Regions from separate parts of the Herbaspirillum sp. BH-1 genome, predicted to be linked through region 2. Evidence: predicted binding sites of a transcription regulator. Region 2 holds the regulator's gene; each other region holds the start of a gene.

Region 1 (9,878 bases), on a different contig from region 2:
CGCCTTCGACACCGCCTTCCTGCTCAATCCGGACAAGGCCATTCCCACCCTGCATCGCTGTGCCGAGTACGGCAAGATGCATGTGCAGCGCGGCCAGCTGCGCTTCCCCGACCTGCCGAGATTCTGATCATGCAAGAGCACGCCCAACCCGACTTCGATGCCGTGCTGGCATCCTTCCGTGAACGCATCCTCTCCGGCCGCGCCTTGCAGATTCGCGGCGGCGGCACCAAGGACTGGTATGGGCAGGTGCCCAGTGGCGACCTGCTCGATACCCGTCCCTACAGCGGCATCATCGATTACGAACCGACCGAACTGGTCATCACCGCACGCTGCGGCACGCCGCTCTCCGAGATCGACGCCGCCCTGGCCGAGCACAACCAGATGCTGGCCTGGGAGCCACCGCGATTCGGCGGCGTGGCGACCGTCGGCGGCATGGTGGCCGCCGGACTTTCCGGTCCCTCGCGCGCAGCCGCTGGTGCCGTGCGCGATTTCGTGCTGGGTGCGGTATTGATGGACGCCCAGGGTGAGCAACTGCATTTCGGTGGCCAGGTCATGAAGAACGTCGCCGGCTATGACATCTCGCGCCTGCTGGCGGGCTCGCTGGGCACGCTGGGCCTGATACTGCAGGTCTCGCTGAAGGTCTTGCCGCGCCCCTTCGCCAGCAGCACCCGGGTGTTCGAGATCAACCAGGAAGGCGCGCTGCGCCTGTTGAACCAGAGCGCCGGCCAGCCGCTGCCGCTGGTGGCCAGCGCCTGGGTCGGCAATGTGCTGACATTGCGTCTGGCGGGTGCGCAGGCTGCGGTGGATTCAGCGATCAAGAAGCTGGGTGGCACCGAATTGAGCAATCCGGACGATTACTGGACCGACCTGCGCGAGCAGACCCATCCCTTCTTCGCCCAGCCCGAAGCGCCGCTGTGGCGCCTGTCGGTGCCATCGGTGGCACCGCCGATCGATCTGCCGGGTACCCAGCTGATCGAGTGGGGCGGGGCGCAGCGCTGGTTGCGCCCGCAAGGCAATGTGGATGCGGTCGCCATTCGCGCCGCCGCCCTGGCGGTGGGCGGGCATGCCAGCCTGCATCGCGGGGGTGACAAGGCCATCGGCGTATTCCATCCGCTGCAACCGGCAGTGGAAAAGATCCATCGCAGGCTCAAGCAGCAATTCGACCCGAGCGGCATCTTCAATCCCGGCCGCCTTTACGCCAGCCTGTAAGCGAACTACTTAGCCAGCGACCCTCCATGCAGACCAACTTAGCCGATTTCATCCGCAACACCCAGGCCGGCGAGGAAGCCGACAGCATCCTGCGTTCCTGCGTGCATTGCGGTTTCTGTACCGCCACCTGTCCCACCTACCAATTGCTGGGCGATGAACTGGACGGTCCGCGCGGCCGCATCTACCTCATCAAGCAGGTGCTGGAAGGCAAGCCCGCCACTGCCGCCACGCAGTCGCACCTGGACCGCTGCCTGACCTGCCGCAACTGCGAATCCACCTGTCCGTCCGGCGTGCAGTATGGTCGCCTGGTCGATATCGGTCGCAAGGTGGTGGAGCAGCAGGTGCCACGCCCCCTGTCACAGCGCGTGATGCGCACCGCCTTGAAGGAGCTGGTGCCGCGCAAGTGGATTTTCCGTCCCGCCATGAAAGCAGGCCAGCTGGTGCGCCCGCTGTTGCCCAAGCTGCTGCAGAACAAGGTGCCGCTGCCGCAGGATGCCGGCACCTGGCCCACGCGCACCCATGCGCGCCAGATGCTCTACCTGGAAGGTTGCGTGCAGCCCTCGATGTCGCCCAACATCAACAGCGCCACCGCCCGCGTGCTCGATGCCCTCGGCGTGCAGTTGTTCGCGCCCCCCAAGGCCGGCTGCTGCGGCGCCATCCGCTATCACATGAATGACCAGGACGGCGGGCTGGACGACATGCGTCGCAACATCGACGCCTGGTGGCCCTACATCGAAGGCCGGGATGGCATCCGGGCCGATACCATCGTCATGAATGCCTCCGGCTGCGGCGTCACCGTCAAGGAATACGGCCATCTGCTGCAGCACGATCCGGTCTATGCCGAAAAGGCGCGCCGCATCTCGCACATGACCCGCGACATCAGCGAAATCCTGCCCGAGTTCGAAGACCAGTTGACACACCGGCTCAAGGACTTCAACGGCAAGCGCGTGGCCTACCATCCGCCCTGCACCCTGCAGCATGGCCAGAAGATACGCGGCAAGGTCGAGGCCATCCTGCGCGCGGCCGGGGTGGATGTGCAGTTGTGCGCCGACAGTCATCTCTGCTGCGGGTCGGCCGGCACCTATTCGATCCTGCAACCGGAGCTCTCCTACCGCCTGCGCGATGACAAGATCGGCAAGCTCCAGGCCACCGATCCCGACATGATCGTCACCGGCAATATCGGCTGCGTCACCCATCTGCAATCCGGCACCGAGACTCCGGTACGGCACTGGATCGAATTGCTGGACGCCGCGCTGGTGGCGGTTTCCTGACGATTTCCTGACGGCTTGCTGAGGCATCGCCGGCCGCCCCCGGATGCCCTGCAAGTTGCTCTGGAAACAACCCAAGCCCCGCTCTGCGGGGCTTTTTTGTGGCCATTTTGATCATGACCCGGGCAATTTGACCCCATTTATCCAAACCGGCTTGACGGCAGGGGGCATAAGTCAATAAGCTTCGTCCTTTTTTCCGCACAGCGGGAAAAAACCGGTCCCCGTTTCTCATCGGAAACAGGTGATTTCCGACAATCCCGACGATCGGCGCAGCGTCCCGCCACGGCCCCGCGCCCAGACAATCAGCCCCCACCATCATCGTCCTCGCACCGGTGCCATGCCACTTGCGATCGAGGGGCAGGAGAACCCATGAAAAAACGCATTCCGCCGGCCATCTTCATCTTCATTGCGATGCTGCTGGGCATCTTGGTCGGCTACCTGATCTTCAGTCATCTGGACAAGGCCCAGGCCAAGGAACTGGCCGGCTACATCTCGATTGCTTCCGACCTGTTCCTGCGCCTGATCAAGATGGTCATCGCGCCCCTGGTGTTTTCCACCCTGGTGGTGGGCATCGCCCACATGGGGGACGCCAAGTCGGTCGGCCGCATCTTCGGCAAGTCGCTGGCCTGGTTCTTCATCGCCTCGCTGGTCTCGCTGGCACTGGGCATGATCATGGCCAACCTGCTGCAACCGGGCGCGGGCGTGGCACTGCCACCGCCTGACGCGGCTGGCGCCGGCCTGGCCACGGGCAAGTTCACGATCAAGGAATTCTTCAACCACCTGGTCCCCAAGTCCATCGTCGAGGCGATGGCCCAGAACGAAGTGCTGCAGGTGGTGGTGTTCTCGATGTTCTTCGGTATCGCCCTGGCGTCGCTGGGCGAGCGCGGCAAGCACCTGCTGGCGGTGATCGACGATCTGTCGCACACCATGCTCAAGATTACCGTCTACGTCATGAAGTTCGCCCCGGTGGCGGTGTTTGCGGCGATGGCGGCGACTGTGGCGGTCAATGGCCTGGAGATCCTGGTCAGCTTTGCCGTCTTCATGCGTGACTTCTATTTCTCGCTGGTGCTGCTGTGGGCCATCCTGATCGCGGTGGGTTTCGTGTTCCTGAAGAAGCGCATCTTCCGCCTGCTGGCGCTGATCAAGGAAGCCTTCCTGCTGGCCTTCGCCACGGCCAGCTCGGAAGCTGCCTATCCCAAGCTGCTCGATGCGCTGGACCGCTTCGGCGTCAAGCGCAAGATTTCCAGCTTCGTCATGCCGATGGGGTATTCCTTCAACCTCGATGGCTCGATGATCTACTGCACCTTCGCCACGCTCTTCATCGCCCAGGCCTACGGCATCCATCTGCCGATCTCGACCCAGATCACCATGATGCTGGTGCTCATGCTGACCTCCAAGGGCATCGCCGGCGTGCCGCGTGCCTCGCTGGTGGTGATCGCCGCGACCCTGCACCAGTTCAACATCCCCGAAGCGGGCCTGCTGGTGATCCTGGGTATCGATACCTTCCTCGATATGGGGCGCTCGGCCACCAACGCCGTGGGCAACTCGATTGCCTCGGCCGTGGTCGCCAAGTGGGAAGGTGGTCTGCTGAGCGAAGAAGAAGCGGCGCGCGCCGAAGCCGAGATCGAACAGGAAGCCGAAGCCACGCTGCACAACGAAGCCTGAACAGGCCCTGGTGATGTGAATGCAATGCCGTCCAGTCTGTCGCTGGACGGCATTGTTCGTTTCAGGCCGGCACGGCTTCCTGCTGCTTGACCGCGACCCACTCCTGCAGGGTGATCTCGATGGTGATGAAGGACAGGTTGGCACCGCGCACGAAGCGGCCGGCGAAGATCTTGCCGTCAGTGTCGGCCACCACGCCCTGCAGGGGATGGGGATTGCCCCGGCCATCGGAAAACCCGATCTCGCCGAAGACATTGAGGATTTCCACACCCGGTCCGTTGATCTCCATCTCGCGTGGGCCGTTCGGAGTGGCGTATTGCAGGTGGGCATCGATCAGGCTGCCGATGGCGCCGCGCACGATGGCGGTCTTCATGCCGTGCTGGCGGCACAGCGCTTCCACGCTTTCAGTCAGGTCCTGGTTGGGTTTGAGGCGGGCCATCACGAGCTTGCCGAGGCGGCCTTCTTCTACGTGGATAGGGGGGGTATGGTCGTCGCGTGTCGTAGTGTCGTTGGCGTGGAGAGTCATCATCATTCCATGGGTGTCGGATGCAATAGACTGAAGTGCGTCTCTTCATCGCTGTTGACGACGAAGGCGCCCCGGGAGAACAAGCAAAGGCGGATGATGAGCGGATCGTCGCCCACTTCCACCGTATCGAGCAGGAGATGGCCGCCGTGGAGGGCGCCGTCACCGTCGATGAATCCTGAATGGCAATGCAGTAAAACCTTTCCGTCCTGGTTCTGGCCCACCGTGATGGCGCCGGTGATGAAGGTGATCACCCCTTCGAGCACATGCGGCGGGCCGTAGTCATAGGGACGGCTGGCGTCCCCGGTATGTTCGATGCGGTGATAGTGCAGCCGCCGTGCCGTGCCACCGCACATGCGGCCCACGCCGCCGCGCTGGCCATAGCGTGCCAGCACGCTTCGCAGCGACTCGCCCACGGAGCTGCCCGGTTGCAGCGTGATGCGCAGTTCCTCGGCCGGGTCGGCCTCCAGGTCCAGCGTGCGCGGATAGCTTTGCTGGCCTGCGTGCAGGAACTTGCGTACCTCGACGAAACCGGTGCCGGCCGCGGCCTGGGCGGTCTTGTTCGTCAGCTTCATAGGCGGTATTCCCCCTGTTCTTCCAGCAGTGCCTTGATCTGTTTCTTGACGATCTTGCCGTAGCCGGACTTGGGCATGTTGTCCCAGTAGACGAAGCGGCGCGGCCACTTGTACTTGCCGATGCGCTCTTCCAGGTGCGCCAGCAAGGCGGCGCTATCGACCTGCTGGCCGGCCTTGCAGACGATCACCGCCAGCCCGCTCTCGCCCCACTTGGGGTCGGGCACGCCCAGCACGGCCACCTCCGACACGGACGCGTGCGTGAGCAGGGCCTCCTCGATCTCGCGCGGATAGACATTGGAGCCGCCCGAGATGTACATGTCCGAAGAACGCCCGGTGATGTAGAGGAAACCATCCTTGTCCACATGACCGAGGTCGCCGGTATGGAACCAGTCATGCTTGAAGGCCTTGGCATTGGCGTCCGGATTGTTGTGGTATCCCATGAAGACGGCTGGTCCGCGCACGCAGATTTCACCGGTCTCGAAGGGCGCCAGTTCCTGGCCGTCGTCGTTGAGGATGGCGATCTGCATGCCGGTACGCGGCATGCCGCAGGTGCCGACCCGCGCCTGCGGATGGGCGTCGTCGTCGAAGTGCAGGTAGGGCGGCAGGAAGGTGATGTTGCCGGTGACTTCGCCCAGGCCGTAATACTGCACCAGCACCTTGCCCAGTTTTTTCAGCGCATACACTTGGTCGGCACGGTACATGGGCGCGCCGGCGTAGATGACGTGCTTCAAGGACGAGTGGTCGTAGTGATCCACCGATTCGTCCTCGACCAGGATCTTGACGATGGTGGGGACCGTGAAGAGATTGTCCACCTTGTACTTTTCCACCAGCTGCCAGGCTTCCTCGACCACCAGCCGTTCGGACGACAACAGGATGCTGGCCGCGCCACGCGCGGTGTTGATGACGGCGTGGATGCCGGCACCGTGCGACAGCGGCGCCACCACCAGCGAACGCGATTGATGGTTCAGACCCGGCATCAGGTCGGCCAGGTGGTTGGTCACCACGAAGGCCATCTGGCCGTGCGAGAGCACGCCTGCCTTGGGATGACCGGTGGTGCCGGAGGTATAGAAGAACCACATCGGGTCTTCGTAATCGACTTCCACTTCGCGGAAGCTCTCATGGCCACCCTCGGCCACCAGTGCCTCGAAATCCAGCTCGCCCGGGCGCGCATCGGCCAGGGCGATGACGTGCTCCAGTGCCGGCGAGGCTGCCTTGACGGCATCCACGTAGTTGGAAAAACCACGGTCGTAGAGCATCACGCAAGCGCCGCTGGACTGGCCCAGGTAGGCCGCTTCAGGCGGTGTGATGCGGAAGTTGGTCGGGACCCAGACCATGCCCATCTTGAAGGCGGCCCAGGCGCTCTCGAAAATCTGCTGGTTGTTGCGCGAATGGACCAGCATCTTGTCGCCCTTCTTCACACCCCGGCGGGTGAGGGCGTGGGCCAGCGCATCGACGCGGTCGTTGATCTGCTTCCAGGAGATGAGCCTGTCGCTGCCATCGGTATTGCCCTGCGACAGGATCAGACCCGGCTCATCCGGAAAACGGCGCGCCACGTCCGACAGCAGGCGGCCCAGGTTCATCACTTTCGTTAACATCGTCTCACTCGTCCCGATTCGTTCTAATGGAAATTGGCGTGGCGCTTCGTTCTTGTTCTTCTTGATACTTCATGTTCCTGCGCGTCGTTCGCTGGTGCAGCGAACGACGCGGTGTTGCACCCTTCAAGCGGAAATTTGCAACTGCAATCAGTTCACGCGCTCCAGGATGCTCACATAGTTGGCCACGGCCGCGCCGCCCATGTTGAACACGCCCGCATAGCGCGCATTGGCGATCTGCATGTCGCCAGCATCATGGGCCGCCTGCATGGCCGCCATCACGTGCATCGAGACACCGGTGGCGCCCACCGGATGGCCCTTGGACTTCAGACCGCCGGACGGATTGACCGGCAGCTTGCCATCCTTGGCGGTGATGCCCTCGGCAATCACGCGCGCGCCCTGGCCATGCGGGGCCAGGCCCATGGCTTCGTATTCCAGCAGCTCGGCCACGGTGAAGCAGTCATGGGTTTCCACCAGCGACAGATCATTGAGCGACAGTCGGGCCTGACCCAGCGCATTCTTCCAGGCCAGTTCGGCGGCTTCGAAGCGGGTCGGGTCGCGGCGCGACAGCGGCAGGTAGTCATTCACATGCACCGCTGCGCGGAACTGCACGGCACGTGGCATGGACTTGGCCACGTCGGCGGCACTGATCACCAGGGCGGCGGCGCCGTCCGAGATCAGCGAGCAGTCGGTGCGCTTGAGCGGGCCGGCCACGAACGGGTTCTTCTCGGAAACGGTACGGCAGAAATCGAAGCCGAAGTCCTTGCGCATGTGGGCATAGGGATTGGACAGGCCGTTCTTGTGGTTCTTGGCGGCGATCATGGCCAGTGCGTCGGACTGGTCGCCAAAGCGGTCGAAGTAACTCTGCGCGATCTTGCCGAACACGCCTGCGAAACCACCGGGGATGCCCGCTTCTTCCTTGGCGTAGCAGGCCTTGAGCAAGACCTCGCCGACCTGTGGGGTCGCCAGTTCGGTCATCTTCTCGAAGCCGATCACCAGCACGTGTTTCGATTCACCCGCCTTGATCGATTGCAGGCCCGAATGGATTGCCGCCGAGCCGGTGGCGCAGGCATTCTCCAGGCGTGTGGCCGGCTTGAAACGCAACTGCGGCAGCGCATTCATGACCAGCGACGAGGGGAAGTCCTGATACAGGAAGCCGGCATTGAAGGTGCCGACGTGGATGGAATCGATGTCTACCGGTTGCAGACCGGCATGTTCGATGGCGGCCTTGGCGACCTGGCCGATCAACACTTCCGGATCGATGCCGTCGAGCTTGCCGAATTGGGAATGGTGCCAGCCGGTGATGCAGGGTGAGGATGCAGAAGCAGTCATGGTGTGTCCTTGTAAGACTTGGTCGGTGGAGCCTGGTCGCTCCGGTTCACACGGGGGCAATATGCAAATTCGGTGCCAATGTCTTCCACTGCAGTGCCAATGCAATTGCCACGTGCAGCAAGCTCGTCGCCGTCGCCATGCGATTGCCACAAGAGTGAGGTGCCATTGGTCGCCGACGGCCGCAGGCGGGGTGTGCCCCTGCCCGGGCCGGCCTCTTGCCCGTCTCCTGAAAGCTCGACGCAAAGGCGCGCCGGCTCTCGCTTTGTTGTTGATTCTGATGCGGTGTTGCGTCGTCAATAAGATCGACCACGGGGCGGCGCTGAATCCTGCTGAGCAGGAAACCGCTACGCCAGCGACCGACCGGATGAAGATAGCACGGACTTTACGTTAACGTAAATCATTGCGCCGCAACACAAAAAAATTGCCCGGCAGCAGCGCCTCAGATGTCGACACCTGCGACATCCCTGCGACAGGTTGGCGACAGCGCATGCGACAGGTGTCGCAGCAGGGCGGCATCAAATAAATTGTAGGCGGCGCTGCCCGCGCCCTTGTCCTGCGCAGCCTTTATCGCAGAGAATACAGGCGCAATGCAGATGACCATGAGGGACATCGCCATCGCGTCGGCCCGCTCCGACGGCTTGGCATCCTAATTGCTCTATCGATGCATGGGCAGTGTTGACAACCCGGATACAGGGGGCTGCACGCCAGGATTTCGCGGCAGCTGAGTGGCACCGGAATCAGCAGATTCATAAATACAAACAGACAAACAGGAGACAAGACAGATGGATCAATCCACTGGTAAATTCACGCGCCGTCATTTTCTGAAGACCGCCTCGGTGGCCTCGGCTGCTGCCGCCACCGGCATGGTGAGCACCTCCGCCCATGCGGCCGAGTTCACCTTCAAGTACGCCAACAACCTGCCGGTGACCCACCCGATGAATGCGCGCGCCAAGGAAATGGCCGCTGCCATCGCCGAGCAGTCCAAGGGCCGCATCGAGCTGCAGCTCTACCCCAACAACCAGCTGGGTACCGATACCGACATGCTCTCGCAGGTGCGTGCCGGCGCCATCGATTTCTTCACCCTCTCGCCGCTGATCCTGGGCACCCTGGTGCCTGCCGCGCAGATTTCCGGCATCGGCTTCGCCTTCAAGGATTACAGCCAGGTCTGGCCGGCCATGGATGGTGAACTCGGCGCCCATGTGCGCAAGCAGATCGAAGCCAAATCCACCCTGTTCGCCTTCGAGAAGATCTGGGACAACGGCTATCGCCAGATCACCAACAGCACCCGTCCCATCAAGACCTCCGACGACCTCAAGGGCATGAAGCTGCGCGTGCCGCCGAGCCCGCTGTGGACCTCGATGTTCAAGGCTTTCGATGCGGCGCCGACCTCGATCAACTTCGCCGAAGTGTATTCGGCCCTGCAGACCAAGATCGTCGAAGGCCAGGAAAACCCCATGGCCATCATCTCCACGGCCAAGCTGTACGAAGTGCAGAAGTACTGCTCCATCACCAACCACATGTGGGACGGTTTCTGGTTCCTGGGCAACAAGAAGTCCTTCGAACGGCTGCCCAAGGACCTGCAGGACATCGTCACCCGCGCCATCAACGAAGCCGGCATGAACCAGCGTGCCGACGTGCGCAAGCTCAACGACTCGCTGGTCGAGGAAATGAAGGGCAAGGGTCTGGCCTTCAACAATGCCGACGCCGATTCCTTCCG
Region 2 (9,878 bases):
CACACGGGCCAGGGTCGGCGATGGCGAGAGGTTGATACGGCTGGCGAGCTCCAGATTGCTGATCGAACTGTTCTCCTGAAGGATGTTCAGGATGCGCAAATCGGTGGTATCTAGTTCCATTATCGAAATTAAATTCTGTCGGTTTCGGTTTTGCAGCACTGGATGCTGAATATTGTACGGCAACTTCCTGTTTTAAGTGACTCATGCCGGGCTATCCGGCGTATCGTAGTCCGGTAGTTCATCTCGCAAGCTAGCCCTTACCACCAAGACAAGACCGAAAAGGCGTCGGGCGCGGGGAGACCGATGGCGCGGCCTGTGTTTTACCGGCTTTTCGTCTCTTTGCATAGCGGCGATTGCAGCGGCAGCAGGTTTTATGCCGACCCGCGCTGCGCCAGCCTCGGCGTGCGACCAGACAGGAGATCAGGAAGTGGACATGTCCCGCCCCAGTGACAGCGATATCGCCCGTGATATCGACCTCGATGCCCAGGAAACCCAGGAGTGGCTGCAGGCGCTGCAAAGCGTGCTGGCCGAGGCCGGACCGGAGCGTGCGCGCTTCCTGCTCTCGCGCCTGTCGGCGGCGGCCCAGCAGTGGGGCGTGAACTGGCGCGATGCGCGCAATACCCCTTATGTGAATACCATCCGCCCCGAGCAGGAGCCGCCTTTCCCCGGTGGTTCGGACGCCCAGGCCATCGAGGAACGTATCGCCAGCATCATGCGCTGGAATGCGCTGGCCATGGTGGTGCGCGCCAATCGCGCCTATGGCGAGCTGGGCGGGCATATTGCCAGCTTCGCCTCGGCGGCGGACCTGTTCGAGGTCGGCTTCAATCACTTCTTCCGTGCCCGCGATGACAAGTTCGCCGGTGACGTGGTCTATTTCCAGCCGCACTCGGCACCCGGCATCTATGCCCGCGCTTTCCTGGAAGGCGCCTTGAGCGAAGAGGACCTGGCCTATTACCGCCGGGAGATCGAGGCCAAGCGCGTCGGTCGCCAGGGATTGTCGTCCTACCCGCATCCCTGGCTGATGCCGCAGTTCTGGCAATTCCCGACCGGCTCCATGGGCATCGGTCCCATCAATGCCATCTACCAGGCGCGCTTCCTGCGTTACATGGAACATCGCGGCCTGTTGCAGGACCAGGGCCGCAAGGTATGGGGGGTGTTCGGCGACGGCGAGATGGACGAGCCCGAATCGCTGGCGGCGCTCTCGCTGGCCTCGCGCGAGAAGCTGGACAACCTGATCTTCGTGGTCAACTGCAACCTGCAGCGCCTGGATGGTCCGGTGCGCGGAAACGGTCACATCGTCGATGAGCTGGAGACCCTGTTTGCCGGTGCCGGCTGGAACGTCATCAAGCTGCTGTGGGGCTCGGACTGGGATGGCCTGTTCGCCCGCGACCGCGACGGTGAGTTGGTGGACGCCCTGAACCGCACGGTGGACGGTCAATTGCAGACCTTCGCCGCCAACGATGGCGCCTTCAATCGCCAGCATTTCTTCGGCCAGACACCGGGCACCCGCGCTATCGGTGCCACGCTCACCGATGAGGAAATCAACCGCCTGCGTCGGGGCGGGCACGACATGAAGAAGATATTCTCGGCCTACCAGGCGGCGGCCCAGCATCGCGGCCAGCCGACTGTGATCCTGGCCCAGACCAAGAAGGGCTACGGCATGGGCGCGGCCGGTGAAGGCAAGATGACCACCCACCAGCAGAAGAAGCTGGATGAGGAAAGCCTGCTGCAATTCCGTGACCGCTTCAAGCTGCCGCTGTCGGATCAACAGTGCCGCGAACTGGCCTTCTACAAGCCCGCGCCCGACAGCGCCGAGATGAAACACCTGCATGCCCGCCGCGCTGCGCTGGGCGGCTACCTGCCACGCCGCGATGCCGGTCAGGCGCGCCGCGCGGTGCCGGCGCTGGAAGCGCACAGCAAGTTCGCGCTGGAAGCCGATGGCAAGGAGATGTCATCCACCATGGCGCTGGTGCGCCAGCTCGGCAACCTGTTGAAGGACCCGGAGTTCGGCCGCTACGTGGTGCCCATCGTGGCCGACGAGGCGCGTACCTTCGGCATGGCCAACCTGTTCCGCCAGGTCGGCATCTATTCCTCCCAGGGTCAGCTGTATGAGCCGGAGGACATCGGGTCCATCCTCTACTATCGCGAGGCCAAGGATGGCCAGATTCTGGAAGAGGGCATCACCGAAGCCGGCGCGATCTCTTCCTGGACGGCCGCCGCGACCGCCTACTCGGTGCATGGCACACCGATGCTGCCGTTCTACATCTACTACTCGATGTTTGGTTTCCAGCGCATCGGCGACCTGATCTGGGCAGCGGCGGACCAGCGCGCACGTGGCTTCCTGATCGGCGCCACGTCGGGGCGTACCACCCTGGGCGGCGAGGGCTTGCAGCATCAGGATGGCAATAGCCTGGTGACGGCGGCTTCGATTCCCAACTGCGTTTCCTATGACCCGGCCTATGCCTACGAGCTGGCGGTGATCCTCGACGACGGCATGCGCCGCATGATGGAGCGCGGCGAGGACGTCTTTTACTACATCACCGTCACCAACGAAAACGAGGCCCAGCCCAGCCTGCCGCCGGGCGTGCAGGAAGGCATCCTGCGTGGGCTGTACTGCCTGGGTCGCAAGGAGAACGCGCAGGCGCGCCTGTTGGGTGCAGGTCCCATCCTGAAGGAAGCAGTGGCCGCCGCCGCGTTGCTGCAGCAGCACTGGCAGATCGAGGCCGAGGTATGGAGCGTGACCAGCTATACCGAACTGGCGCGTGATGGCGTGGCGGCGCAGCGCAACCAGCGTCTGTCGGGCGCGCACCCGCTGCCGTATGTGACGCAGCAACTGCAGGGCAGCGCTGCACCGGTCATCGCGGTGAGCGACTACATCCGTACCTTGCCGGAGAGTATCCGTGCCTTCGTGCCGGCGCAGTATGTGACCCTCGGAACGGATGGCTTTGGCCGCAGCGACACGCGGGTGAACCTGCGCGACTTCTTCGAGATCGATGCACGCTGGATCGCCTATACGGCGTTGTGCGCGGTCTGGGGAGAGGATCGTGCGCGGCTGGAGGATGCAGCGCGTACGCTGGGTATCGATACGGCCAAGCCGCTGTCGAGCACGGTCTGATGCACAAGTACCGGGATACATGAAAGGCAGGCCCAGGGATTGAAAATCCTTCATCTGGCCGCGCCTGGTGTTTGTTATAGTGGAAACCGCCCGTGCATCACGGGCGGTTTTTTTTATCCGCCGACGATGCAGGTTCCGTCCATAAGATCATTGAGGAGTCAACACGATGGCTGCACCCAAACGTATCGCGCTGGTGACCGGCGCAGGCTCCGGCATCGGCCGGCAGATTACCCTGGCGCTGCTGCGCGAAGGCTATGGCGTGGCCCTGGCCGGACGTCGCCAGGATGCGCTGGAAGAGACCGTCAAACTGGCTGGCGAACACGGTGCCAATGCGCTGGTGGTGGCAACCGACGTGACCGATCCGGCCTCGGTCAAGCATCTGTTCGCACAGACCCGGCAACGCTTCGGCCGGCTCGACATGCTGTTCAACAATGCCGGCATCTTCGCACCGCCGGTATCGCTGGAGGAGTTGAGCGTGGAGCAGTGGAAGGCAGCGGTGGACATCAACCTGACCGGTGTCTTCCTGTGTACCCAGGAAGCCTTCCGCGTCATGAAGGAGCAATCCCCGCGGGGTGGGCGCATCATCAACAACGGCTCCATCTCGGCCCATGCGCCGCGTCCGTTCTCGGCCTCCTACACGGCCACCAAGCATGCCATCACGGGCCTGACCAAGGCCACCTCGCTGGATGGTCGCGCCTATGACATCGCCTGCGGCCAGATCGACATCGGCAATGCCTCCACCGACATGACCACGCTGATGAAGAAAGGCACCTTGCAGGCCGACGGCTCCACCAAGGTCGAACCGACCATGGACGCCGAGCATGTAGCCAAGGCCATCCTCTACATGGACAGCCTGCCGCTGGATGCCAATGTGCAGTTCATGACGGTGATGGCGACCAAGATGCCCTATATCGGGCGGGGTTGATTCTTCCCGGCGGGATCGGAAGTGAAGAAGTGGCCGCGGTTGTGTACTGCGGCCATTTTCATTGGTGTTGTTCGGGCAAGCCGCGTCTAGCCGATAAAGACCGATGCACCGACGCCGAAGCGCTGGGCCAGTGCCTTGACCTGACGCAGATTCAATTCGCGCTTGCCGCGCAGGATTTCGGAGACCACGCCTTGTGAGCCGATCTCGGGCAGGTCGGATTGTGTGAGCTGATGTTGCTCCATCAGGAATTGCAGGACATCCACAGGAGAGACCTGCTGCAACGGGAAGTGCTTGTCGTCGTATTCGGCAATGAGGCTGCCGAGTGTATCGACCAGATCGGCCAGAGGGTGCTTTTCATTGCCGGCACCGGCGTCGAGCAATTGATTCAGGGTGGTGACTGCGCGGTCATAGTCATCATCAGAACGAATCGGCCGCAGCGGGATGAGAGACGACAAGGCCGCAAAGTGCGAGGTGATCTTGTCCATCGCACTTTTTTCCATCAGTCAGCTCCACCCTTCATGCCTTGCCATTCGGGAGTGAGCTGCATGGAAATCCCGAACATGTCCAGCACGCGCCCGAGGGTGTGATCGACCATCTCTTCCATCGAGGCCGGGCGCTGGTAGAAACCGGGCAGCGGCGGGAAGATCACACCGCCCATCTCGGTGACGGCGGTCATGTTGCGCAGGTGGGCCAGGTTGAAGGGCGTTTCGCGCACCATCAGTACCAGGCGACGACGTTCTTTCAGGACCACGTCGGCGGCGCGGGTGATGAGGTTGTCGGAGAGACCATGCGCCACGGCGGCCAGGGTCTTCATCGAACAGGGTGCCACCACCATGCCGGTGGAGGCGAAGGAGCCGCTGGCGATGCAGGCGCCGACGTCGCGCACGTGATGCACCACGTCGGCCAGGGCTTCGACCTCCTTGCGCCGCATGTCCAGTTCCTGGTGCAGATTGAGCACGCCGGCTTCGGAAATCATCAGATGGGTTTCCACCTGACCATGCTTGCGCAGGTGCTCCAGCAGGCGCACGCCATAGATCGCCCCGGTCGCACCGGTGATGGCGACGATCAGACGCTGGCGTGGCGGACTGGAAGTGGAACTCACAAGAGAAACCGGAGCAGGGCAGCGATGCGCCGGGTTTAGCCCTTGATCAGGGTCTGCAGTTCGCCCGAGGCGTACATCTCGCTCATGATATCGGAGCCGCCGACGAATTCACCCTTCACGTACAGCTGGGGAATGGTTGGCCAGTTCGAGTATTCCTTGATGCCCTGACGCACGTCGGCGCTTTCCAGCACGTTGACGGTAACGATGTTCTCGGCGCCGCTGGCCTTGAGCAGCTGGATGGCCTTGCCGGAGAAGCCGCATTGCGGGAACTGGGCGGTTCCCTTCATGAACAGCACGACAGGGTTTTGGGTCACGGTTTCTTTGATCCAGGATTGGACGTCGCTCATGGCTATGCCTTTAAAAATGGGATTGCCGACATTATAGGGAAAAGCCGCCGCTCGCGTTGAAGTCGGCAGGGTTGCGGCGTGGTTGGGGTGTCGTCCGGCATTGCTTGGTGGAAATCATTTATACGATTTCCCTTTGGACCTTGCCACCAAGATGAGGGCGGGAGGAGCCCCTTCAAGTCTCATTACGGGCCGCGTCGGGAGAACAACGGCGGTGATGGACGCGGGATCACTGTTTGCCACAGGAAATGAAACCGACCCCGGCGCCGCAAAATGAAAAAGGGCGCTTGCGCGCCCCTTCCTCATGAGATTCCCACCTTATGCGTCACGCTGTCGTTGCGCACCCGCCGGCAGGAATGGTCCCGGGTCCTTGTCTTATGCCGCGCCAGCCACTGCATCAGTGGGGGTATCGTCGGGCAGACGCTTGGCCATGGAGTGATGCTCCTGCAAGCGGTCCTTGTGCTTGATGACCTGGCGGTCGAGCTTGTCGATCAGGGCATCGATGGCGGCATAGAGGTCGTGCGCAATGCTTTCCGCATGTAGATCCTTCCCCTTGATGTGGACGTTGATTTCCGCTTTTTGGCGCTTTTCCTTTTCTGTGAGTTTATCTACGCTCAGGATCACGCTGACGTCGATCACGTTGTCGAAATGGCGCTTGATACGGGCCAGCTTGCTTTGCACGTATTCCCGGATGGCGGGGGTCAGTTCGAGGTGGTGTCCACTGATGGTCAGATTCATACAAGACTCCTATCGTGAGGTCACTGGAGGTTCGTGCGATGCATCGTCTACAGCTGCTGTACCACGGGCACGGTCTTCGTGTCGGATGGCATGGGCACCAGGTAGGGATGCTTGCCTGAACACAGCAACGGTACTGCTACAGAAAAACTGAGGAAAGCTCAGAGGGACTTGCGGAGATTGACTGGCGGAATCTTCAACACTTCGCGGTATTTGGCGACTGTGCGTCGCGCGACCACCATGCCTTGTTCTGCCAGCATATCCGCAATCTTGCTATCGGATAATGGGGTCTGCGGGTTTTCGGCTCCTATCAACTGTTTGATCAGCGCCCGTATCGCGGTGGAGGAGGCTTCGCCTCCGGTTTCAGTCGCGACGTGGCTACCGAAGAAGTACTTCAACTCGAACATGCCGTGCGGCGTGAGCATGTATTTCTGAGTTGTCACGCGAGAGATTGTGCTCTCGTGTAGACCCAGTGTATCAGCAATTTCACGCAGCACAAGGGGCCGCATGGCGACTGCGCCATGTGAAAAGAAGTTTCTTTGACGTTCGACAATAGCCTGCGCGACTCGCAAAATTGTATCGAAACGTTGCCGCATGTTCTTGATGAGCCACTTGGCTTCCTGCAACTGGGAAGACAGCGATCCTTCGCCCTTGGCCTGCTTGAGCGCACTCGCATACATCGCATTGACGCGCAGCTTGGGCATGACCTCATGGTTGAGCATGACCTGCCAGCCGTTCTTTGTCTGTTTGACAATCACGTCCGGCACCACGTAGTCCGAAGCATCGCGCGCGAATTCGGCGCCCGGATGCGGACGGCACTGACGGATCACCGTCTGTGCTTCGCGCAGGTCCTCGTCATCGCAATCGAGGGCCTTCTTGATCTTGTTGAAGTCGCGTTGCGCGAACAGCGGCAGGTAATCCTCGACGATCCTCAAGGCCAGCTTGCGGGTGACGAAGGGCACCTTGGGCAGGCGGCGGATCTGCAGTGCCAGACATTCACCGGCACTGCGCGCACCCACCCCGGCCGGGTCCAGGCTCTGCAGCAGCTTCAGCGAGATCGACAGTTCTTCCAGGTCAACGCCCAGCTCTTCCGGCAGGCGCGCGAGGATGTCTTCCAGCGGTTCTTCGAGGTAACCACTTTCGTCCAGCGCATCGGTGAGCAGTTCCAGCAGCGCACGGTCGCGGTGCGTGCGGGCGGTGACCCGGATCTGTTCCAGCAGGTGTTCGCGCAGGGTCAGCTCATGCGCTTCCAGTTGCGGGCGGGCATCGTCATCGTCGGGCGACTTGCCACTGCGCGCCACGTCGTCGAAGCTCCAGTCGGATTCCCCGCTGACGCCGCTCTCGGGGCTGTTGTCCTGGTAGTCGAAACTGGCTTCGCCATCGGTAGCGGCAGGAGCTGCTTCGTTGCCGCTGTCGCCAGCGGGCTCGGCCACTCCGGTGGAGGGCGCCGAAGAGACCGCGCCATCGGCCAATAGGCGCACCGAATTGTCGAGCGCGTCGTCCAGGCGTTCGAGCAGGGGATTGTCGGACAGGATCTGTTCCAGTTCCTGGTGCAGTTCCAGCGTCGACAGTTGCAGCAGCCTGATCGACTGCTGCAGTTGCGGCGTCAATGCGAGGTGCTGCGAGGTACGTAACTGGAGCGACTGTTTCATCTGTCTTTCTGGGAGCGGCGTGGCCCGCTGGTTGCAATACCGTTGTACGGCCGATGGACGGTGGGTGCTACATGCGGAAGTGTTCGCCCAGGTATACCCGGCGCACCGATTCGTTGGCGATGATCTCTTCCGGGTTACCGCTGGCCAGCACCGTGCCCTGGTTGATGATGTAGGCGCGGTCGCAGATACCCAGGGTTTCCCGCACGTTGTGGTCGGTGATGAGCACGCCGATGCCGCGTTCCTTGAGGAAGCGCACGATGCGCTGGATTTCGATCACTGCAATCGGGTCGATACCGGCAAACGGTTCGTCCAGCAGCACGAAGCGCGGATCGGTGGCCAGTGCGCGGGCGATTTCCACGCGGCGGCGTTCGCCACCGGAGAGCGACAGTGCCTGGCTCTCGCGCAGCTTTTCGATCTGCAGTTCATGCAGCAGGTTGTTCAGGCGGCCCTCGATTTCATCGCGCGAGAGCGGCTTGCCGTCTTCCTGGCGCAGCTCCAGCACGGCGCGGATGTTGTCTTCCACCGTCAGCTTGCGGAACACCGAGGCTTCCTGCGGCAGGTAGGACAGCCCCAGCGTGGCGCGCTTGTGGATCGGCAGGCGCGAGATGGGCGAACCGTCCAGATCGATTTCGCCACCGTCCGAGGGGACCAGGCCGACGATCATGTAGAACGAGGTGGTCTTGCCGGCACCGTTGGGGCCAAGCAGGCCGACCACTTCGCCACTACGCACTTCCATGGAGACGTCACGCACCACCTGGCGCGCACCGTAGCTTTTCTTCAGGCCGCGAACGACCAGTGAGCTTGCCATCGTTACTGGTCCTTTCCGTTCTGACGGCGCTGGGCCGGTGCCGGCGTAGCGGGCTGTGCGGGCGTGGAAGGCTGGGAGGCATCCGCCGGAGGCGGGTTCTTGGGCTGGATCACGGCAGTGATGCGTCCTGCCCCCGGCTTGCTTTCGCCGCTGGCGGTGTTGTTGACGGAGTAGAACTCGGCGCGGCTGTCATAGGAAATGAATTCGCCATTGACTTCGTCAGTGATGCGGCTGCCATCCATGCGCTGGATGTGCGCGCGCTGGAACAGCTTGGAGACCTCGGTCTGCTCGGAATACTCGATGCGTTCGGCCTGGCCTTCGATCCACAGGTTGGGGCCACCATCGCGCTTCTGGCGGAAGTTCGCCAGTGCACCAGGAGCCGCGTACAGCACCGCATTTTCATAGCCGTACTGGTCGGTCGTGAGTACCACGCGGCCTGCCTTGATGATCAGGGTGCCGCGGGTCATGACGACGTTGCCGGTGAAGGTCTTCACCTGGCGCACGTCGTCGTAGACCATCTGGTCCGCCTCGATGTTGGTGGGCTTGGTGGAGTCCGCCTTCTCGGCGTGGGCCACGCCGCACACGGCAGCCAGCATCAGCATCGGCAGTAAGAGTGAGCGTTTCATGGATTTCCTGTCTGGTCGGTTCTTGGCGTTTTTATCGTGGGGACAACCGGTTTAGCGTTTCTTCGGCGTGGGCTCGTAATAACCGCGCACATTGCCGAACAACTGCACAACCTGGGTGGCGTTGTTGGCCAGCATGCCCACTCCATTCAATCTGGTGGTGCCCATCGTCATTGCAACCGGTTTGTCGGTCTTGACGATCTCGTCATCGGGCAGCAGCAGCAGGTATTCCGAGACCAGATGCATCGGCGCACGGCCGTTGGCGGCGCCACGGATGGCGTTGGCATTGCCATACATGTGGATCTGGGTCTGGTCGTCGGTCACGCGTGCCGTGTCGGAATACAGTTCCATCGGAGGCTTGTCCTTGTCCAGGCTGTGCACCACCGGCTTGGTGATCTCGAAGGAGTCATCCAGCGGGAAGTGGACCATCTTGGTCCCGGAAACGTCATAGCGCGGGAGGCCCGTGGGACCGAGTTTCACGTAGTTGAAGTTTTCCAGGTAGTAATCGGGTTTGCCACGTGGGCGCTGTACTGCGTGCTGGTCGCTGGAGGCACGCAAGGCCTGCAGTACCCAG
Region 3 (9,878 bases), on a different contig from region 2:
CAGACCACCCGTGGCACCACGACCTTCACTCTCAAGGGGGAGGAGGATATCCGTCGTCTCGCGGCACCGGCGCTCCTGATCGCCGACAGCCATGGCATCCAGTTCCTGATCCGCGACCAGAAGGCGCTGGACAAGCCCAGCCGCAAGATCCTGGATCGTTTCCTCTGATCCCTTTTCCTTGTTCTGCTGGAAAAAGCAACGGCCCTGATGTTGAGTCAGGGCCGTTCTCGTTTGCGGGTAGTGATCTGAACTTCTAGAACTTTTCGTCAGGTCGCAGGTAGCGCCATTGCCCCACCGGCAGGTCGCCCAGCTTGACGCCGCCAATGCGCACGCGTTTCAGGCCGATCACCTTCAATCCCACCATGTCGCACATGCGGCGGATCTGGCGCTTCTTGCCTTCGCGCAGGGTGAAGCGCAACTGGTCTTCGTTCTGCCAGGCCACCTTGGCCGGACGCAGCGGCTTGCCGTCCATGATCAGGCCGTGGTTCAGCCGCTTGAGATCGGATTCGGGCAGCTTGCCGGGGCGGGTGTATTGCACCCGCACCAGATATTCCTTGTCGACCGCCGAATCTTCGCCGATCAGTTGCTTGGCGATGCGGCCGTCCTGGGTCAGCACCAGCAGACCGACGGAGTCGATGTCCAGTCGCCCGGCCGGTACCAGGCTCTTCAGCTGGCGCGGATGGTAGCGCATGTCGGTCTGGTCTTCGACCCAGCGGGATTGCTCGTTGACCAGCACCACGGCGGGCTTGTAGCCGTCCTCGGCCTGGCCGCTGACATAGCCCATGGGCTTGTTGAGGAGGATCGTCACGCGCTGCGCCTGTTCGGCGCTGGCCTGGCGTTCCACGGTCACCTTCTGGTGCGGCAACACCTTGCTGCCCAGCACCGATACCACCACGCCATCGACCCGCACCCAGCCCTTTTCTATCCATTCGTCGGCCTCGCGGCGCGAGCACAGGCCGAGTTCGGACATGCGTTTGGAAAGTCGTACGGGTTCAGTCATGGGAATTGCCTTGCGAAAAACGGGGAGCCGGCCAGCGGCGAGGGTGAGATTGTAAGGCCGACAGGGCCGGCGCGCCAGACTGGCGGCGGCCCTGCCGGTACGGGCGAGGTCAGATGCGCAGGGTCTGCAGCAGTTCGGTTTCCAGCAGGATCTGGTTGCGCGGCTGGGACAGCCCGGGGCCGTCGATCAGGAACACGTCTTCCACCCGTTCGCCCAGGGTCATCACCTTGGCGGTGTGCAGGTTGATCCGGTACTTGGCCAGCACGTTGGAGATCGAATACAGCAGGCCGGCGCGGTCATTGGCCGAGACCGACAGCAGGTAGTACTGACCGCGTTCGTCCGGGCGCAGGTCCACCGAGGGATTGACCGGGAAGGTGCGCGACAGCCGCGACAGGCGGGCCTTGGAAGGGGGCGGCAGCGGCTGCTCCGACTGCAGCAGGGCGCCCAGTTCGTGTTCGATCAGGTTGATGATGTCGCGGTAGTTCTTGGCGAACACCGGGGCATTGATCAGGAAGGCATCCAGCGCGTAGTTGTTGCGGGTGGTGTGGATCTTGGCGTCGAAGATGCTGAAGCTTTTTTCATCAAAGTAGCTGCAGATGCGCGCGAACAGGTCGGGGCGGTCGGGCGTGTAGACCGCCACCTGCACGCCTTCGCCGATGGGCGCCAGGCGGCAGCGCACCAGCGGCACTCCGGTATCGACCTTGTCGTAGAAACAGCGCGTCTGCCAGGCGATGTCGGAGGCGTCGTGGCGCAGGAAGTAGGCCACATCCAGCTGCTTCCAGAGCTGTTCGTGGGCGTCGGCCGGCAGACCATAGAGGCGCAGCGTCTTGATGGCTTCCTGCTGGGTGTTCTTGAGCTCGCGGTCGGCCGAGGGTGCTTCGCCGCCCAGCACGCGCAGGGTCATGCGGTAGAGGTCTTCCAGCAGCTTGCCCTTCCAGGCGTTCCATACCTTCGGGCTGGTGCCGCGGATGTCGGCCACGGTCAGCAGGTAGAGCGCGGTCAGGTGGCGCTCGTCCTTGACCAGCTGGGCGAAGGCGGTGATGACGTCGGGGTCCGACATGTCCTGCTTCTGCGCCACATGCGACATGGCCAGGTGCTGTTCGACGAGGAACACGATGAGCTCGGTATTCTCTTCGGAGATGCCATGCTGCAGGCAGAAGGCCCGCGCATCAGCCATGCCCAGCTTGGAGTGGTCACCGCCGCGCCCCTTGGCGATGTCGTGGAACAGGGCGGCGACGTACAGCACCCAGGGCTGGCCGAAGTTGGCCATCAGCTGGCTGCAGAAGGGGTATTCGTGGGCATGCTCGCTCATGGTGAAGCGGCGTACGTTGCGCACCACCATCAGGATGTGCTGATCCACCGTGTAGACGTGGAACAGGTCGTGCTGCATCTGTCCGACGATCTGGCGGAAATTGGGCAGGTAGCGACCCAGCACGCTGGTGGCGTTCATCCCCCGCAGGGCATGGGTGATGCCGCGCCTGCTCTGGATGATCTGCATGAACAGGCGATGGTTGTGCGGATCGTTGCGGAAGGCATTGTCGATCTTGAAGCGCGCATGCCACAGCGCGCGCATGGTACGGGCCGACATGTCCTTGAGCTCGGGATGCTCGGAGAGCACCAGGAACACCTCCAGCATGGCCGAGGGGGTGTCTTCGAAGACCTTGTCGTGGGCGATGTCGAGGAAGCCATTGACCTCGTTGAAACGCTCGTTGATCTGGCGTGGCACCGCCTGCTGCGGGAACAGGTGGGCCTCGATGTTCTGCAGCAGGATGGTGTTCAACTGGGTCACCGCCTTGGCGGCCCAGTAGTAGCGCTGCATCAGGTATTCGCTGGCGCGGCGGGTATCGGTGGTCTTGAAGCCGAAGGTTTCGGCCAGTTGGGTCTGGATATCGAACACCAGCCGGTCTTCGCGGCGGTCGGTGAGGATGTGCAGACGGATGCGGATATCCTTGAAGGCGCGTTCCTTCTGGCGCAACTGGCGCGCCTCGGTGGAGGTCAGCATGCCGTGTTCGGCCAGTTCGCCCCAGGAATTGCCCAGGCCGGCTGCCTTGGCCACCCACAGGATCACCTGCAGGTCGCGCAGCCCGCCGGGGCTTTCCTTGCAGTTGGGTTCCAGGCTGTAGGGGGTATCTTCATATTTCACGTGGCGCTGGCGCATTTCCAGGGTCTTGGCCTGAAAGAAGGTCAGCGGGTCGAGCGCGGCGTGGTAGCGCTCCTGCAGGCGCTTGAAGAGGGCCCGGTTGCCGGTGACCAGGCGCGCTTCCAGCAGGCTGGTCTGGACCGTGATGTCGGCCGCCGATTCGTCCAGGCATTCGTCGATGGTGCGTATGCTGTGGCCGATTTCCAGGCCGATGTCCCAGAACAGTTGCACCAGCGATTCCAGCTTTTCCTTCTTGGCGGCGTCCGGTGCCTGGTCCAGCAGGATCAGTACATCCACGTCCGAATGCGGGAACAGTTCGCCACGGCCATAGCCGCCCACGGCCACCAGCGCGGCATTGCCGGACATGCCCAGTTCTTCCCAGGCCTTGGTCAGCGCTTCATCGACATTGCGGCGCAATTGCGCCAGCAGTTGCTCGGTCTTGTGATTGGACTGGAACACATCGATGGCTTGCTGGCGCGCGGCCTTGAGCTGTTTCTTGAGCGTGATGGCGAGAGTGGGCATCGGTGGATTCGATCAAAGGAGGCAGGGCGCCGGGGTAGCGCCAACAACGGACGGGGCCGCATCCCCATGCGGCCCCGAGCCCTTAGCAGGTTTCATGCCGGAAACTGCGGGCGGGGCAGGTGGCGTCACCGTTGCTTGCCCCGCCATCATTCGCTCAGGCCGCGGCAGCGACCTGGTTCTGAATGAAGGCCGGCGGCGCCGGCATGCCGGGCGAGACGGTCAGCACTTCGAAACCGGTCTCGGTGACCAGGACGGTGTGTTCCCACTGCGCCGACAGGCTGCGGTCCTTGGTCTTGATGGTCCAGCCGTCGCCCATCTCGCGGATTTCGCGGCGGCCGGCGTTGATCATGGGTTCGACGGTGAAGATCATGCCGGCTTCCAGCTTTTCCAGGGTGCCGGGGCGGCCATAGTGCAGCACCTGCGGCTCTTCGTGGAAGACCTTGCCGATGCCGTGGCCGCAGAACTCGCGCACCACACTATAGCCGGCCTTTTCGGCGTGCTGCTGGATGACGTGGCCGATGTCGCCCAGATGGGCGCCCGGCTTGATCTTGGCGATGCCCAGCCACATGCATTCGTAGGTGATCTCGGTGAGTCGGCGCGCCAGGATGGAAGGCTCGCCCAGGAAGAACATGCGGCTGGTGTCGCCGTGGTAGCCGTCCTTGATGATGGTGACGTCGATGTTGAGCACGTCGCCGTTCTTCATGACCTTGTCGCCGGGGATGCCGTGGCAGATCACGTCATTGAGCGAGGTGCAGATGGCCTTGGGGTAGGGGGTGTAGCCGGGAGGGCAGTAATTGAGCGGGGCCGGGATGCTGCCTTGTACATTGGTCATGTACTCGTGGCAGAGGCGGTCGATCTCGCCGGTGGTGACGCCGGGCTTCACGAAGGGGGTGATGTAGTCCAGCACCTCGGCGGCCAGGCGGCCGGCCACGCGCATGCCTTCGATGTCTTCGGCGGTCTTGATGGTGATATTGCCCATGATGAATCGCAATTCGCTAGAAAATCGTCAAGTCGGGATTATAGACGACGGGGGTATTTTCTGTTTTGCCGGCCATGGCAGCAGGTCAGATAGCAATTTGATGTGCTACTTGAACAAAAGGGCAGGGTCGAGTAGAATGCCGGGCTGATCTGAAACCACAGGTCGGTTGCTGGAATCGGTGTGCGGAATGAATCTTCATATCTTTTTGGCAATATGTGTTGTAAATCTTTTTGAAACGCGAATCCGTTCGCTAAAAGGGTGTCTGGCTGCATGAGCCGGATGACCGAGCGGATTCCAGACCTAACCCTGGAGAAATTCATGTCCGTTACCATGCGCGAAATGCTGGAAGCCGGTGTCCACTTCGGTCACCAAACCCGCTTCTGGAACCCCAAGATGGCCCCCTTCATCTTCGGCCACCGCAACAAGATTCACATCGTCAACCTGGAAAAGACCCTGGGCATGTACCAGGAGGCGCAGAAGTACGTGCGTCAACTGTCGTCCAACCGCGGCACCATCCTGTTCGTCGGCACCAAGCGCCAAGCGCGCGAAATCCTGTCGGCCGAAGCACAACGTGCTGGCGTGCCTTACGTCGATCAGCGCTGGCTGGGCGGCATGCTGACCAACTTCAAGACCATCAAGACCTCGATCAAGCGTCTGAAGGACATGGAAGCAGCAGTCGAAGACGGTTCCGTCGAGAAGCTGTCCAAGAAGGAAGCCCTGCTGTTCAGCCGTGAACAGGAAAAGCTGCAGAAGGCCATCGGCGGCATCAAGGACATGGGTGGCATTCCTGACGCCATCTTCGTCATCGACGTCGGCTACCACAAGGGCGCCATCACCGAAGCCGCCAAGCTGGGCATCCCGGTCATCGGCGTGGTCGATACCAACCACTCGCCCGAAGGCGTCACCTACGTGATCCCGGGTAACGACGACTCCGCCAAGGCAATCGCACTGTACGCCCGCGGCATGGCTGACGCCGTGCTGGAAGGCCGTGCCAACGCCGTCAACGACGTGGTCGAAGCAGTCAAGGGCGATGAATTCGTCGAGGTCGAGCAGGCTTGATTCTGCTCTTCCGGTAGTACGGTAGTACAAAAAGGGGTGACAGCGGGTAGTGACGCAGTGGCCCCTTTTTTTTGATTCAATTTTCGAGTTTCGGGCATGCCGCAGGATGCGGGATGCCTCCAAGTCAGGAGAATAGTATGGCGGCAATTACCGCAGCAATGGTGGGCGATCTGCGCGCGAAGACCGACGCGCCGATGATGGAATGCAAGAAGGCGCTGACCGAAGCCGGTGGCGACATGGCCAAGGCGGAAGAGATTCTGCGCGTCAAGCTGGGCAGCAAGGCTTCCAAGGCTTCTTCCCGTATCACCGCCGAAGGCGTGATCTCGACCTACATCGCCGGCAACGTCGGCGCGCTGGTCGAAGTGAACTGCGAAACCGACTTCGTGACCAAGAACGACGAGTTCATCGGTCTGGTCGAAGCCGCTGCCAAGCTGGTGGTCGAGCAGAACCCGGCTGACGTGGCTGCCCTGGGCGCCTGCAAGCTGGCCGACGGCAAGACCCTGGAAGAACTGCGTACCGAACTGATCGGCCGCATCGGCGAGAACATGTCGTTCCGTCGCTTCCAGCGTTTCGAAACCAGCGGCAAGCTGGCTTCCTACCTGCACGGTACCCGTATCGGCGTGATCGTCGAGTTCGACGGTGCCGACGAGCAAGTGGGCAAGGACGTGGCCATGCACATCGCCGCCATGAAGCCGGTCGCCCTGTCGGCCGAGCAAGTGCCGGCCGACCTGATCGAGAAGGAACGCTCGGTCGCCGCCCTGAAGGCTGCCGAATCCGGCAAGCCGGCCGAGATCGTCGCCAAGATGGTGGACGGTTCGGTGCAGAAGTACCTGAAGGAAGTCTCCCTGTTCAACCAGGCTTTCGTGAAGAACGACAAGCAAAGCGTCGAACAGATGCTCAAGGCCGCCAATGCGACCGTCAAGTCGTTCGCCATGTACGTGGTGGGTGAAGGCATCGAGAAGAAGCAGGACGACTTCGCCGCCGAAGTGGCTGCGCAAGTGGCTGCAGCGAAACAAGCTCAGTAAGCGTTGCAAGAAAAACGGGCCGAGAGGCCCGTTTTTTTAAGCCGGTCCCCGGGAACTTTCGGAGAAGGCTGCATCTATCCTCTGGGTCGGCTGCCGGGTGATCCGATGGCAGGTGCGGTGGACAGGGTGCAAGTAGCAATGGCAACAGCATGGAAGCAATGGCAGTCGTAGTGGCAATAGAGTAGGGCGCAGCAGTAACCCCCTCATGCGTTCGGGCTACATCCAGATGACGAAATCGCGCCGTTTCGTCGGGTGACAGCGAGTGCCGACGCGTCAACAAGCAATTCAACATCGGAAAGAACACGGAGCCCTGCAATGACAACACCTGCTTATAAGCGCGTACTCCTCAAACTCTCCGGCGAAGCACTGATGGGCGACGACGCCTACGGTATCAATCGCGCGACCATCGAACGCATGGTCGCGGATGTAGCAGAAATCAGCAAACTGGGCGTGGAACTGGCCATCGTGATCGGTGGCGGCAACATCTTCCGCGGCGTGGCGCCGGGCGCCCAGGGCATGGATCGTGCGACCGCCGACTACATGGGCATGCTGGCCACCGTCATGAACTCGCTGGCCCTGGCCGACGCGATGCGTCAGGCTGGCCTGACAGCCCGCGTGATGTCCGCCATCGGCATCGAACAGGTGGTCGAGCCCTATGTGCGCCCGAAGGCGCTGCAATACCTGGAAGAGGGCAAGATCGTGGTCTTCGCTGCCGGTACCGGCAACCCCTTCTTCACCACCGATACCGCCGCCGCCCTGCGTGGCTCGGAAATCGGCGCCCAGATCGTGCTCAAGGCCACCAAGGTCGATGGCGTCTATACCGCCGACCCGAAGAAGGACCCGGCCGCGACCCGCTACCAGTCGATTTCCTTCGACGAAGCCATCGCCAAGCATCTGCAGGTGATGGACGCGACCGCCTTCGCGCTTTGCCGTGACCAGAAGCTGCCGATCAAGGTGTTTTCCATCGTCAAGCCGGGCGCGCTCAAGAGCGTGGTCATGGGTGACGACGAGGGTACCCTGGTCCACGTCTGAGCCGTATTGCGGAACAGAAACCGGCCGCAGGCCGGTCATTCCCGTTTACAATGCCCCTCTTTCAGGCATTTGCCATCAAGAAAAGCCAAGTTATTGCACCAAGTTAGGAGAGCAGCATGAGTGTCGCTGACGTCAAGAAAAATACTGAACAGAAGATGGGTAAGTCCATCGAGACCCTGAAAGCCAACCTGGCCAAGGTCCGTACCGGCCGCGCCCATACCGGCCTGCTGGACCAGGTGATGGTCGATTACTACGGTTCGCCGACCGGCCTGTCGCAGGTCGCCAACCTGACCCTGATCGACGCCCGCACCATCGGTGTGCAGCCGTACGAGAAGAAGATGGTCGCTGCCGTCGAGAAGGCCATCCGGGAAGCCGACCTGGGCCTGAACCCGGCCACCCACGGCGAACTGATCCGCGTGCCGATGCCGCCGCTGACCGAAGAGCGCCGCAAGGAAATGGTCAAGCTGGTCAAGAGCGAAGCCGAAGATGCCAAGATCGCGGTGCGCAACATCCGTCGCGAAGGCAACGAAGGTCTGAAGAAGCTGGTCAAGGACAAGGTCGCCTCGGAAGATGACGAGCGTCGTGGCCAGGACGAAATCCAGAAGCTGACCGACAAGTTCGTCGCCGAAATCGACAAGCTGGTGGGCGACAAGGAAAAGGAAGTGATGACCGTGTAGGTCGTCCGGCAGGCCCATGCGCGACCGTGCAGACGGTCGCGCTGCACGAGAAGTCAAAGACAGCACATGTGCGGGCGCGCAGCGGGGAGCAATTCGGGTGGGGCAGGGCGTGGGCGGCTGGTTTGTCAAAGCGCCCGGCTGCCGTTACCATGAGGCGCTGCACCGCTCCCCATGCACCGAAATGCACTAAATTATTTTCATGAAGCATCAAAGCTCAACTCTTGCGGTTCCGGATTCTTCCGCGGTTCCGCGCCATGTTGCCATCATCATGGACGGCAACGGTCGTTGGGCGACCAAGCGTTTCCTGCCGCGCGTGGCGGGGCATGCCAAGGGGGTGGACGCAGTACGTTCCATCGTCGAGGCCAGTGCCGAACGCGGCATCGAATTCCTGACCCTGTTTGCCTTCAGTTCCGAGAACTGGCGTCGCCCGGCCGATGAAGTGTCGGTATTGATGCGGCTGTTCATGACCGTGCTGGAGCGTGAAGTGGGCAAGATGGCCAATAACGGCATCCGCCTCAAGATCGTCGGCGACATGAGCCGTTTCGATCCCAAGCTGCAGGAGATGGCCGCCAAGGCTGAGGCCCAGACGGCCGGCAATAGCCGTCTGACCCTGACCGTCTGCGCCAATTACGGTGGCCGCTGGGATGTCATGCAGGCGGTCTCGCGCATGGTCAAGGACAAGCCGGGTGTATCCGATTACACCGAAGAAGAACTGGCGCCCTACCTGGCCATGGCCTATGCCCCGGAGCCGGACCTGTTCATCCGCACCGGCGGTGAACAGCGCATTTCCAATTTCCTGCTGTGGCAACTGGCCTACAGCGAACTGTATTTCACCGAGACCTTCTGGCCCGACTTCGATGCCAAGGCGCTGGATGTGGCGATCGGGTCCTATCAACAACGCGAGCGCCGCTTCGGGCGCACCAGTGCCCAGGTGCTGGACCAGAAAAAGGCTTCCTGATGCTCAAGACGCGTGTCATCACGGCGTTGATTTTGCTGGCAATCCTGTTGCCGATCCTGTATTTCGGCTATTTCCCGGCCTTTGCCATGGCTGCGCTGGTGTTTTTCGCCGCCGGCGCCTGGGAATGTTTCCGCCTCTTCAAGAGCCCGCGTCCGACCTTGTGGGCCGTCGTGTGGACGCTGGTCTTCTGTGTGATCCTGTTCTTCAGCGGCCTGCCCAGCGTGCGTCCGCTCTACGTGCTGTGCGTGCTGTTGTGGGCATTGCGGTTCGTGCCAGCCCTGGGGCTGGGCCTGCCCAAGGTCGAGGCCTTCGGCAATCGCCTGCTCAATGCGACCTATATGCTGTCCATCCTCGGCTGCTTCGTGGCCATCGTGGATCTGTTCCAGCGTTCGCCGCTGTATCTGCTGTCGGTGATGGCGGTGGTGTGGGTGGCTGACATCGGCGCCTATTTCGCCGGCAAGGGTTTCGGTCGCCACAAGCTGGCGC

The links. The regulator sigma-54, encoded in region 2, starts transcription at its own class of promoters, with help from an activator protein. The targets are predictions, from matches to a motif close to TGGCANGNAANCTGCTTT.
Region 1: a site for sigma-54 is predicted at 8,222-8,239, ahead of HBH1_RS07100 (acetyl-CoA acetyltransferase). Genes of this name have one in related genera too.
Region 3: a site for sigma-54 is predicted at 3,745-3,762, ahead of HBH1_RS11660 ([protein-PII] uridylyltransferase). Genes of this name have one in related genera too.

What each region holds. Positions count from the first base shown of each region.
Region 1 is NZ_PKOI01000004.1:62,239-72,116, forward strand. It holds gene HBH1_RS07065 (FAD-linked oxidase C-terminal domain-containing protein) at 1-127, shown strand, start outside; gene glcE (glycolate oxidase subunit GlcE) at 130-1,209, shown strand; gene glcF (glycolate oxidase subunit GlcF) at 1,236-2,480, shown strand; gene HBH1_RS07080 (dicarboxylate/amino acid:cation symporter) at 2,847-4,142, shown strand; gene HBH1_RS07085 (PPC domain-containing DNA-binding protein) at 4,204-4,665, opposite strand; gene HBH1_RS07090 (PPC domain-containing DNA-binding protein) at 4,668-5,237, opposite strand; gene HBH1_RS07095 (acyl-CoA synthetase) at 5,234-6,832, opposite strand; gene HBH1_RS07100 (acetyl-CoA acetyltransferase) at 6,980-8,161, opposite strand; gene HBH1_RS25070 (hypothetical protein) at 8,601-8,771, opposite strand; gene HBH1_RS07105 (TRAP transporter substrate-binding protein) at 8,944-9,878, shown strand, end outside.
Region 2 is NZ_PKOI01000011.1:35,405-45,282, reverse strand. It holds gene HBH1_RS15360 (Lrp/AsnC family transcriptional regulator) at 1-120, opposite strand, end outside; gene mdeB (alpha-ketoglutarate dehydrogenase) at 434-3,115, shown strand; gene HBH1_RS15350 (SDR family oxidoreductase) at 3,282-4,040, shown strand; gene HBH1_RS15345 (helix-turn-helix domain-containing protein) at 4,127-4,540, opposite strand; gene HBH1_RS15340 (UbiX family flavin prenyltransferase) at 4,540-5,142, opposite strand; gene grxD (Grx4 family monothiol glutaredoxin) at 5,178-5,489, opposite strand; gene hpf (ribosome hibernation-promoting factor, HPF/YfiA family) at 5,862-6,224, opposite strand; gene HBH1_RS15325 (RNA polymerase factor sigma-54) at 6,383-7,873, opposite strand; gene lptB (LPS export ABC transporter ATP-binding protein) at 7,941-8,681, opposite strand; gene lptA (lipopolysaccharide transport periplasmic protein LptA) at 8,684-9,307, opposite strand; gene lptC (LPS export ABC transporter periplasmic protein LptC) at 9,359-9,878, opposite strand, start outside.
Region 3 is NZ_PKOI01000007.1:76,813-86,690, reverse strand. It holds gene HBH1_RS11670 (cyanophycin metabolism-associated DUF1854 family protein) at 1-168, shown strand, start outside; gene HBH1_RS11665 (pseudouridine synthase) at 254-1,000, opposite strand; gene HBH1_RS11660 ([protein-PII] uridylyltransferase) at 1,110-3,662, opposite strand; gene map (type I methionyl aminopeptidase) at 3,817-4,641, opposite strand; gene rpsB (30S ribosomal protein S2) at 4,960-5,700, shown strand; gene tsf (translation elongation factor Ts) at 5,838-6,725, shown strand; gene pyrH (UMP kinase) at 7,041-7,757, shown strand; gene frr (ribosome recycling factor) at 7,874-8,434, shown strand; gene uppS (polyprenyl diphosphate synthase) at 8,634-9,392, shown strand; gene HBH1_RS11625 (phosphatidate cytidylyltransferase) at 9,392-9,878, shown strand, end outside.